DNA from 3 places in the Streptomyces sp. NPDC031225 genome. Region 2 is predicted to be linked to each of the others. Evidence: riboswitches for the same ligand, from Rfam matches in the RefSeq annotation. Region 2 holds a riboswitch; each other region holds the start of a gene.
The links. Region 2 has a riboswitch for S-adenosylmethionine ahead of ACZ48Z_RS10725 (amino acid ABC transporter permease). Riboswitches for the same ligand answer to the same signal wherever they lie in the genome.
Positions count from the first base shown of each region.

Region 1: it holds a riboswitch for S-adenosylmethionine, as region 2 does, so the genes downstream of both, thrC (threonine synthase) here and ACZ48Z_RS10725 (amino acid ABC transporter permease) in region 2, are expected to answer to the same signal.
Region 3: it holds a riboswitch for S-adenosylmethionine, as region 2 does, so the genes downstream of both, ACZ48Z_RS38445 (aminotransferase class V-fold PLP-dependent enzyme) here and ACZ48Z_RS10725 (amino acid ABC transporter permease) in region 2, are expected to answer to the same signal.

Region 1 is NZ_JBVIHJ010000007.1:247,359-250,560, forward strand. Features, by position in the region: gene ACZ48Z_RS14760 (MoaD/ThiS family protein) at 1-65, opposite strand, end outside; gene thrC (threonine synthase) at 142-1,425, opposite strand; SAM riboswitch class I at 1,441-1,598, opposite strand; gene ACZ48Z_RS14770 (glucosyl-3-phosphoglycerate synthase) at 1,761-2,705, shown strand; gene ACZ48Z_RS14775 (alpha,alpha-trehalose-phosphate synthase (UDP-forming)) at 2,789-3,202, shown strand, end outside.
Region 2 is NZ_JBVIHJ010000005.1:238,000-241,201, forward strand. Features, by position in the region: gene ACZ48Z_RS10720 (amino acid ABC transporter ATP-binding protein) at 1-630, opposite strand, end outside; gene ACZ48Z_RS10725 (amino acid ABC transporter permease) at 627-1,610, opposite strand; SAM riboswitch class IV at 1,952-2,061, opposite strand; gene ACZ48Z_RS10730 (glutathione S-transferase C-terminal domain-containing protein) at 2,145-3,011, opposite strand; gene ACZ48Z_RS10735 (putative leader peptide) at 3,145-3,202, opposite strand, start outside.
Region 3 is NZ_JBVIHJ010000031.1:16,423-19,624, forward strand. Features, by position in the region: gene ACZ48Z_RS38440 (protein kinase domain-containing protein) at 1-6, opposite strand, end outside; gene ACZ48Z_RS38445 (aminotransferase class V-fold PLP-dependent enzyme) at 75-1,436, opposite strand; SAM riboswitch class IV at 1,561-1,677, opposite strand; gene trpD (anthranilate phosphoribosyltransferase) at 1,750-2,814, opposite strand; gene qcrB (cytochrome bc1 complex cytochrome b subunit) at 2,935-3,202, opposite strand, start outside.

The DNA of each region.
Region 1 (3,202 bases), on a different contig from region 2:
TGGACCTCGGCCTGTCCGCCGGTGTAGGTGCGCAGGATGGTGGGGATACGGACGGAAACACTCATGCTCTAGACCTCCGGTCAGGTGGCGCACCCAGGGGCGCGGGGAACTGCACGACTGTGCGACGACGCGACTACGCGACTACGCGAGACCAGCCTCGCGGAACGAGTCCAGGTTGGGACGGATCGTGGCGGTGAGCCCCGTACCCGCGACCGCGTCCAGCGTCTTCAGACCGTCACCGGTGTTCAGCACGACAGTCGTCAGCGAGGGATCCAGCAGACCGTTCTCGATCAGCTTCTTCGTCACACCCACGGTCACGCCACCGGCCGTCTCCGCGAAGATGCCCTCGGTCCGCGCCAGCAGCTTGATCGCGTCCACGACCTGCTCGTCGTTCACGTCCTCCACCGCACCGCCGGTGCGGCGCGCGATGTCCAGCACGTAGGGGCCGTCCGCCGGGTTCCCGATGGCGAGGGACTTGGCGATGGTGTTGGGCTTCTGCGGCCGTACGACGTCGTGGCCCGCCTTGTACGCGACGGACACCGGCGAGCATCCCTCGGCCTGCGCGCCGAAGATCTTGTACGGCCGGTCCTCGACGAGCCCGAGCTTGATCAGCTCCTGGAGCCCCTTGTCGATCTTGGTGAGCTGCGAGCCGGAGGCGATGGGGACCACGAGCTGGTCGGGCAGCCGCCACCCGAGCTGCTCGCAGATCTCGTACGCCAGGGTCTTGGACCCCTCCGCGTAGTACGGCCGCAGGTTGACGTTGACGAAGCCCCAGCCCTCGCCGGCCGGGTCGCCGATCAGTTCGGAGCAGAAGCGGTTCACGTCGTCGTAGTTGCCCTCGATGCCGACGAGCTCGCCGCCGTAGATCGCGGCCATGACGACCTTGCCCTGCTCCAGGTCGTGCGGGATGAACACGCAGGAGCGGAAGCCTGCCCGCGCCGCGGCGGCGCCGACCGCACCGGCGAGGTTGCCGGTGGAGGAGCAGGAGAGGGTGGTGAAACCGAAGGCGCGAGCGGCCTCGATGGCCTGGGCGACGACGCGGTCCTTGAAGGAGTGCGTCGGGTTGCCGGAGTCGTCCTTGATGTACAGGCCGCCGGTGACGCCGAGCTCGCGGGCGAGGTTGTCGGCCTTGACGAGGTGGGTCCAGCCGGGGTTGATGTTGGGCTTGTCCGCCACGTCCGCGGGGACGGGCAGCAGCGGTGCGTAACGCCAGATGTTCGCGGGTCCCGCCTCGATCTGCTTGCGGAGCTCCTCGGTTTCGTAGGCCGAGAAGTCGTACGCGATCTCGAGCGGGCCGAAACACTCCTCGCAGGCGAAGACCGGGCCGAGCGGCACGCGGTGACCGCACTCGCGGCAGCTGAGAGCCGCGGCGGGGCCGAGGTCTACGGTGGTTTCGGTGGTGCTTGCAACAGTCTGCGCAGCCATGGAGGCGAGGCCCTTTCCTCATCTTCCTCACGACGCACTTCGCCGTGAGACGGATTTGGCACCTTCCCGAATCGGGAGCCTCGCGGGACGATCATCAACGATCGCTACGAGAACCGACTGGAGGGTTGCCGGGGCTTCATCGGGCCGTATCCCTCTGCCCCTCTGGATGAGCGGTATGAAGTTGTGAACGGCGGGCCATCCCGGACATGCGATGGTCATCCGCGTTGTTCAAGACTGTAACCGACGACCTGGACAGTTGAGAGGGTCGTCCGAACCGCGAGATGACTACATCCATCAGCCGCTTCCGCGGCGGGCACGCAGAGGAGCCGCGCACTGTGCTGAACGAAGTCGAGCGCTGGCTGGCCACCCGTTCCTGGTCCGTGACCGATCGCCCGCTCCACAGGATCATGGCAGCGAAACGGGGCACGGGCCGCACGGTCAGCGTTGTTCTGCCCGCGCTCAACGAGGAGGAGACGGTCGGTGACATCGTCTCCGTGATCCGTCACGACCTCATGCAGCAGGTTCCGCTGGTCGACGAGATCGTCGTCGTCGACTCGGGATCGACGGACCGCACGTCCGAGGTGGCCGCCGCGGCCGGCGCGAGGGTCGTCCACCGCGACGACATCCTCCCGCGCATCCCGGCCGTGCCCGGCAAGGGCGAGGTGCTGTGGCGCTCCCTCCTCGCCACCAGCGGGGACATCGTCTGTTTCATCGACGCCGACCTGAAGGAGTTCTCCTCGGACTTCGTCTCCGGCATCGTCGGTCCGCTGCTCACCGATCCCGGGGTCGACCTGGTCAAGGGCATGTACGACCGTCCCCTGGGCGGCGCCGCCGGACAGGGTGGCCGGGTCACCGAGCTCATGGCGCGCCCGCTGCTGAACATGCACTGGCCGCAGCTGGCCGGTTTCGTGCAGCCGCTGGGCGGCGAGTACGCGGCCCGCCGCAGCCTCCTGGAACAGCTCCCGTTCCCCGTCGGCTACGGCGTCGAGCTCGGCATGCTGGTCGACGCCCTGCATCTGGTGGGCCTGGACGCCCTCGCCCAGGTCGACGTCGGTGTGCGCAAGCACCGCCACCAGGACGGCCAGGCCCTGGGCCGGATGTCCGCCGCGATCTACCGCACCGCCCAGCTCCGGCTGGCCCGCGGCCATATGATCCGGCCCTCCCTCACCCAGTTCGAGCGGGGCCGGGACGGCTTCGAACCGCGTACGTACTCCGTGGACACGGAGGAACGGCCGCCGATGGTGGAGATCGCGGAGTACGCGAAGCGGAAGGTCGCGTGACCGGAGCACGCGTTCCGTATACGGCTCCCCACTGAGCGCAACCGTACGTTTGAGCGGTTCCGGACCGGGCTAGGTTGAGGCGTATGGCTTCCACGCACGGCGCTGCTCACCAGGTGCTGGTCGCGTCCAATCGCGGCCCGGTCTCGTACGAAATGGGCGAGGACGGCTCGCTGAACGCAAAACGCGGCGGCGGCGGGCTCGTCTCCGGTCTGTCGGCGATCGGGCCGGACGCGGGCGCACTGTGGGTGTGCTCGGCACTGTCCGACGGCGACCGCGAGGCGGTACGGCAGGGGGTGGGCGAGGACGGCGTCCGGATGCTCGCGATCCCGGCCGACGTGCACGCCGACGCGTACAACGGCATCGCGAACTCGGTGCTGTGGTTCGTCCACCACCTCCTCTACCAGACCCCGCTGGAGCCGGTCTTCGACGCGGAGTTCCGGCGGCAGTGGGCGTCGTACGAGACGTACAACCGCGCCTTCGCTCAGGCGCTCGCCGAG
Region 2 (3,202 bases):
GATGACGAGGGTGGTGCCGCTGGTGGCCAGGTCCTTGATGACCGCGAGGACTTCACCGACGAGTTCGGGATCGAGGGCCGAGGTCGGCTCGTCGAAGAGGATCACGCCGGGGCGCAGGGCGAGGGCCCGGGCGATGGCCACGCGCTGCTGCTGGCCGCCCGACAACTGGCGTGGGTAGGCGTTGGCCTTGTCGGCGAGGCCGACCCTGTCGAGGAGTTCGCGGGCCAGTTCCTGGGCCGCCGCCCTGGCGAGCTTCCCGGTCGCCACCGGGGCGGCTGCCACGTTGTCGAGCACGGTCAGGTGCGGGAAGAGGTTGAAGTTCTGGAAGACGAACCCGATGCGGCTGCGCTGGGTCAGGATCGCGCGTTCGCTGAGCTCCTTGAGGCGGTCGCCCTGCCGACGGACGCCGATCAGCTCGTCGTTGACGCTGACGTGGCCGATCTCCGGTTTCTCCAGGTGGTTGATGACCCGCAGCAGGGTGGACTTCCCGGAGCCGGACGGGCCGAGGATCACGGTGACCTCGCCGGGGCGAACGGTGAGGTCGACACCGTCCAGGACGCGGTGCGTGCCGTACCACTTGTGCACGCCGTGCACTTCGAGCGCGACGGGCGTGATGTCGGTGACGGTCATACGGCGGTCTCCCTGCGGATGCGGGCCCCGAGACCGGTGACGCCGGCCCGTAGCTTCTGGAGCGGGGTCGGTGGCAGGGAGCGCGTGGCGCCCCGGGCGTAGTACCGCTCGACGTAGAACTGGACGACGGAGACGGCGCTGGTCAGGATCAGGTACCAGACGGTGGCGACCAGCAGCAGGGGCACGATGTCGCCGGGATAGGTGGAGCCCATGGACTGCACGGTGCCGAACAGGTCGAGCAGGGAGACGTAGAAGACCAGCGAGGTGCTCTTGATGAGGCCGATGAGCTGGTTGACGTAGTTCGGGGTGATGGAGCGCAGCGCCTGCGGGAGGACGATCCTGCGGAACTGGTAGCCCTTCGGCAGGCCCAGCGCGGCGGCCGCTTCGTGCTGGCCCTGGTCGACCGAGAGGATGCCGCCGCGGACGACTTCCGCCGCGTACGCCGCCTCGTTGAGGCTGAGGCCGATCACCGCGATGACCATGTCGGTGGCGAGCCTGGACTCGTCGAAGGAGAAGAAGGCCGGCCCGAAGGGGACGCCGACACTCAACGTCCTGTACAGGGCGGAGAAGTTGTAGAGGAACAGCAGGAGCACGATCAGCGGTATCGAGCGCAGCGCCCAGACGTAGGTCCAGCTCACCGCGCGCAGCACCGGGCTCCTGGAGAGCCTGGCCAGAGCAAGCAGGACTCCGCCCAGGAGCCCCAGCACCGCGCTGTAGGCGGTGACTTCGAGGGTGATGAGGAGCCCGTCGAGGACGGTCGGCCGCAGGAACCAGTAGCCGAACCGGTCCCACTGGTAGAAGGGGTTGGTCGCCAGGCCGTGGACGAACTGGGCCGCCAGGACCAGGACTACGGCGGTGGCGATCCAGCGTCCCGGCCGCCGGAGCGGCAGAACCCGCTGTGCGGCGAGGGGTTGTGACGGGGTGTCGGTCTGCGGCGGCGCCTCCGTGACGGAGACGGCGGCGCCCGGGGGTTCACTCATGCGGGGGCTCCGGCGGAGTCGGGGTGCCCCGGAGGCGCGGCGGACACGGCGTACTACGGGGGTAGGACGCGGACGCGCGGGCACCGGGGCTGGGCGGGTGACGGCACACGGCGAGCGGCGCGGTGTTCGTCAGGAACGCGGGGGCTGCGGAGGAAGAACGTCAGCCCTGACAGCGGGCACGGCCCGGTGCGGTACACAGTGCGCTGCTGACTCGGAGGAGATCGACGCTCCGGTCGGCCACGAGCACGTCAGTGTACGGCTGTACGCAGCTCTGGGAGCGGCGCGTGGCCGTCCTGGAGGCTGCGTACATGTCCGTCACCGTGCTCTTCCGGCCCTTCGGGCCCTCGCGCTTACCGAAACGTGATCCGGTCCGGTCGTCACCTGGGGCACCCCACCGCGGAGCGAGGGTTGCCGGTCAGCAAGCCAGGGCTTGTCGCTGACACTCATGACCGTTCTGAGCCGTAGTTAAGACAAATGCCCGAACGAATGTCAATGCTGGTCCGTCAGTTGAAACGGGTCCGTCAGCCGAACCGGTCAGGACGTGCGGCCGGTGTGCGCCGCCCAGTCCAGGATCTGCACGGCGGCTCCGGCGGCCTCCAGGCCCCGGCACCGGGCGTGGTGGCGGCGGGCGATGCCGTCGAGGTCGAGGTGGGTGCCGAAGGCCGGGTGCGCGGCCAGGCGGCGGGCGTACGCCCACAGGGTGGGGTGGCCGGCGATGCGCTGCACCGCGGCGGCGTCCAGGTGGTCGCGGTGCACGGTGTCGAGCTGGACCAGGGTGACCCACAACTCGACGTCGGCGGCGGTGACGTGATCCCGGATCAGGTACTCCCGCCCCGTGAGCCAGCGCTCCAACGAGCCCAGGGAGTCCAGCAGTTGCTCCAGCGCGGCGGCACGCTCGTCCTCGTCGCCGCCCGCGGACCCGGCGTGCTGGGCGGACCGCCCGATGCCCGCACACATCCGCTCGACGGCCTCGGTCTCCGACTCCGCCCCGCACGGGTACAGCGCCGGGCGGCCGCCGCCGAAGTGCCGGGCCAGGTCACGGGTGATGTCGGGGGCGTGGGTGCTGACGATCCGTCCCGACCAGGCGTCGCTGAGCACCGGCGCGACGGCCGCTCCGGTGTACCGGTGCGCGCTGGCCTCGTAGAGCGGGCGCAGTGCGGAGTGTCCCCCGTCGGGACAGTCGGGGACCGGGTCCAGGAAGGTCACGGGACAGACGTCGTCGAGTCCGAGCAGGCTGTGCACGACGGCGATGCGCAGGCCGTCGGCACAGGCGGCGGCCAGATGGAGCCGGTAGCGCAGCGGCACGGCGTAGTGGCCACTGCGCGCGTCCTGGCCGATCCGGCCGCGGAAGGCGGGGGCCGGGTGGGTGGTGGGGACGTGGGCGAGCGGTGTGACGGTCATGGGTCTCCCCGGGGTGTCGGTGCGCAGACGTACGCGCGGCGGAAGCGTCGTCGGGCGGGAACAGACGGCCGTCCCCGTGCGTGACGGCGGGGGTGTGCCGTGCGGGCACGGAACGAGGTCGGGAGCGGCGGGCTCAGCCCAGGGGCCTGATGGCGCTGCAGACCCGCTGCAGATCGATGTGCCGGCGGGAG
Region 3 (3,202 bases), on a different contig from region 2:
CTGCACCCCGTGCTCCCCCTGCTTTCCGTACGGCTGCTGAGGGGGAGCGTATACGCGCGTCGGACGTCAGTACGTCAGACGGCCGGGACGCAGCGGCCGTCCTCGGTGCGGTACGTCCACTTCGCACCGTCCGCGACCAGTTCCTTCACAGCCTGCACAAACCGCTCGACGTGCTCGTCCGGCGTGCCCGCGCCGAAGCTGACCCGGATCGCGTTGAGGGACTTCTCGCCGGGCGCCGCCTCGGGGGCCCCGCACTCGCCCTGGGCCTGCGGGTCGCTGCCGAGGAGGGTGCGCAGGAGGGGGTGGGCGCAGAAGAGGCCGTCGCGGACGCCGATGCCGTACTCGGCGGACAGGGCGGCGGCGAAGTGGGAGCTGTTCCAGCCCTCGACGACGAAGGAGATCACGCCGACGCGGGGGGCGTCGTCGCCGAAGAGGGACAGGACGCGGACCTCGGGTACGTCGGCGAGACCCTGGCGGACCTTCTCGATCAGGTACTGCTCGCGGGCCACCAGGCTGTCGAAGCCGGCTTCGGTCAGCGCCTTGCAGGCCGACGCGATGGAGTAGGCGCCGATGACGTTCGGGGAGCCGGCCTCGTGGCGGGCGGCGCTCTCGTGCCACTCCACGTCCACTCCCCCGTCCTCACGCCGGGTGACCTTGCGGCTGGCCCCGCCGCCGGCGAGGTAGGGGTCGGCTGCCCGCAGCCAGTCGGCGCGGCCGGCCAGGACGCCGGAGCCGAAGGGGGCGTACAGCTTGTGGCCGGAGAACGCGATCCAGTCGACGTCGAGGTCCTGCACGGAGACCGGGTGGTGCGGGGCGAGCTGGGCGGCGTCGAGGACGATGCGGGCGCCGTGCGCGTGGGCGGCGGCGGCCAGCTCGCGTACCGGCCACAGCTCGCCGGTGACGTTGGAGGCGCCGGTGACGCAGACCAGGGCCGGGCCCTGGGGGTCCCGGTCGGCGAGGGCCTTCTCCAGGGTCTCGACGGCCTGCCGCGGGGTGCGCGGGGCGTCGAGGTAGCTGACCCGGGCGTCCTGCCAGGGCAGCAGGCTCGCGTGGTGCTCGGTCTCGAAGACGAAGACCTGGCAGTCGGCGGGCAGGGCGGCGGCGAGGAGGTTGAGCGAGTCGGTGGTCGACCGGGTGAAGACCAGCTGGTCGTCGTCCCGGCAGTCGAGGAACTCCGCGACGGTCCTGCGGGCGTTCTCGAAGAGGTCGGTCGACAGCTGGGAGAGGTAGCCGGCACCGCGGTGCACGCTGCCGTAGTAGGGCGCGTACGCCGCCACGTCGTCCCAGACGCGCTGGAGTGCGGGGGCGCTGGCCGCGTAGTCGAGCGCCGCGTAGGTGACCTCGCCGCCCGTGACGAGCGGGACGGTGACATCCCGGCCCAGAACGGGCAGTTGGGCACAAATGGTCTGAACGGGGGCAGCGGTGGAGACGGACATGGGGGAACTCCCGTGAAAAGAGAAAGGTGAGATGGGTGCGCGGAGGCGGGGCTCGGCGGCCCTATCGCATTCGATTGCTCACGGAAGACTCCCTCGAACGACCAGGACCCCTGGTGTCGAGAGGGGCCCGCGCTTGCCGTAGACCTCACTGCCTACGGCCTGGTCTTCACCCGGGGCACCCCGCCACGGACGGAGGGTTGCCGGACAGTCGGCCGGGGCCTCATGACTGTCACTCATGACCTGACACAAAAACCTACGGGAAGTGATCGCGGTCCCGCAACCCGTGTCCGAACTACGGGACCGCGACGCCCTGCTACGCGTTGCTCGCGGCCACCCAGCGCTCAAGCGTCCGCTTCGCCGCGCCCGAGTCGACCGACTCCGCGGCCCTGTCCATCCCGGCCCGCAGCTGCTCGGCGAGCGTCCCGGTACCGGGGTCCAGGGCCACCAGCGCGGCCGCCGAGTTCAGCAGTACGGCATCCCGTACGGGGCCCGTCTCGCCGTCCAGCAGGCGCAGCGCCACATCGGCGTTGTAGGAGGGGTCCGCGCCCCGCAGCGCCTCCACCGGGACCAGCTCGATGCCGACGTCCCGCGGGTCGAAGCTCTCCTCGGTGACCTTGCCGTCGCGCACGATCCACACCCGGGACGTGGACGTCGTGGTCAGCTCGTCGAAGCCGTCGTCGCCGCGGAAGACGAGGGAGGAGTTGCCCCGCTCGGCCAGGACACCGGCGATGAGCGGTGCCAGGCGGGGGTCGGCGACGCCCACGGCCTGTGCCTTCACCCTGGCCGGGTTGGTCAGCGGGCCGAGTGCGTTGAAGGTGGTCCGGATCCCCAACTGCCCTCGCGCGGCGGCCACATGACGCAGCGCCGGATGGAACTTGATCGCGAAGCAGAAGGTGATCCCGGCCTCCTCCGCCACCTCGGCCACCCGCTTCGGCGTCAGTTCCAGATTGACGCCGAGCTTCTCCAGGACGTCCGAGGCGCCGGACGCCGAGGAGGCGGCCCGGTTGCCGTGCTTGACGACCTTCGCGCCCGTGCCGGCGATGACGATCGACGACATCGTGGAGATGTTCACCGTCTTCGCGCCGTCGCCGCCGGTGCCGACGATGTCGACGGTCCGTCCCGGCACCTCAATGACGTTCGCGTGCTCGTACATCGTGCGGACGAGCCCGGTGATCTCCTCGACGGTCTCGCCCTTGGCCCGCAGCGCCACCGCGAAGCCGGCGATCTGCGCGTCCGTCGCCTCGCCGCGCATGATCAGGTCCATCGCCCAGGCGGTGTCGTCGGCGGACAGGTCACGGCCGTCCAGCAGGCCGTTGAGCAGGGCGGGCCAGGAACGGCCCGCCGCGGTGTCGCCTCCAGCGGGGGTCACAGCGCTCATGGGGCCGCTCCAGATGTCGTGGGGAAAGTCTGCCCCCACCCTATCCAGCCCGGTGCACGGCGAAGGGCCCCGTCCGGTGATCGGACGGGGCCCTTCTGCCTCGTGTGGCGAGGGCAGCGATCAGTGGTGGCCGTGGCCGCTCGTGATCTCCTTGTACTCCTCGACGGTCGGCTTGGCGATCTGGGCTTCCTCGCCGTAGTACGCCTCGCTCAGCTTGGCGCGCAGCTTCTCGGAGCCCTTCACCTTGCGCTCGACGCCGTTCTCGTCGACCGTGGCGCCGATCGCAGCCGGCTCGTACTGCTCGTGCGCCGTGAGCGTGTGCAGCTGCTCCTGGCTGAGCGGCTCGTGGATCTCGACGAACTCACCGTGCGGCAGGCGCTTGATGATG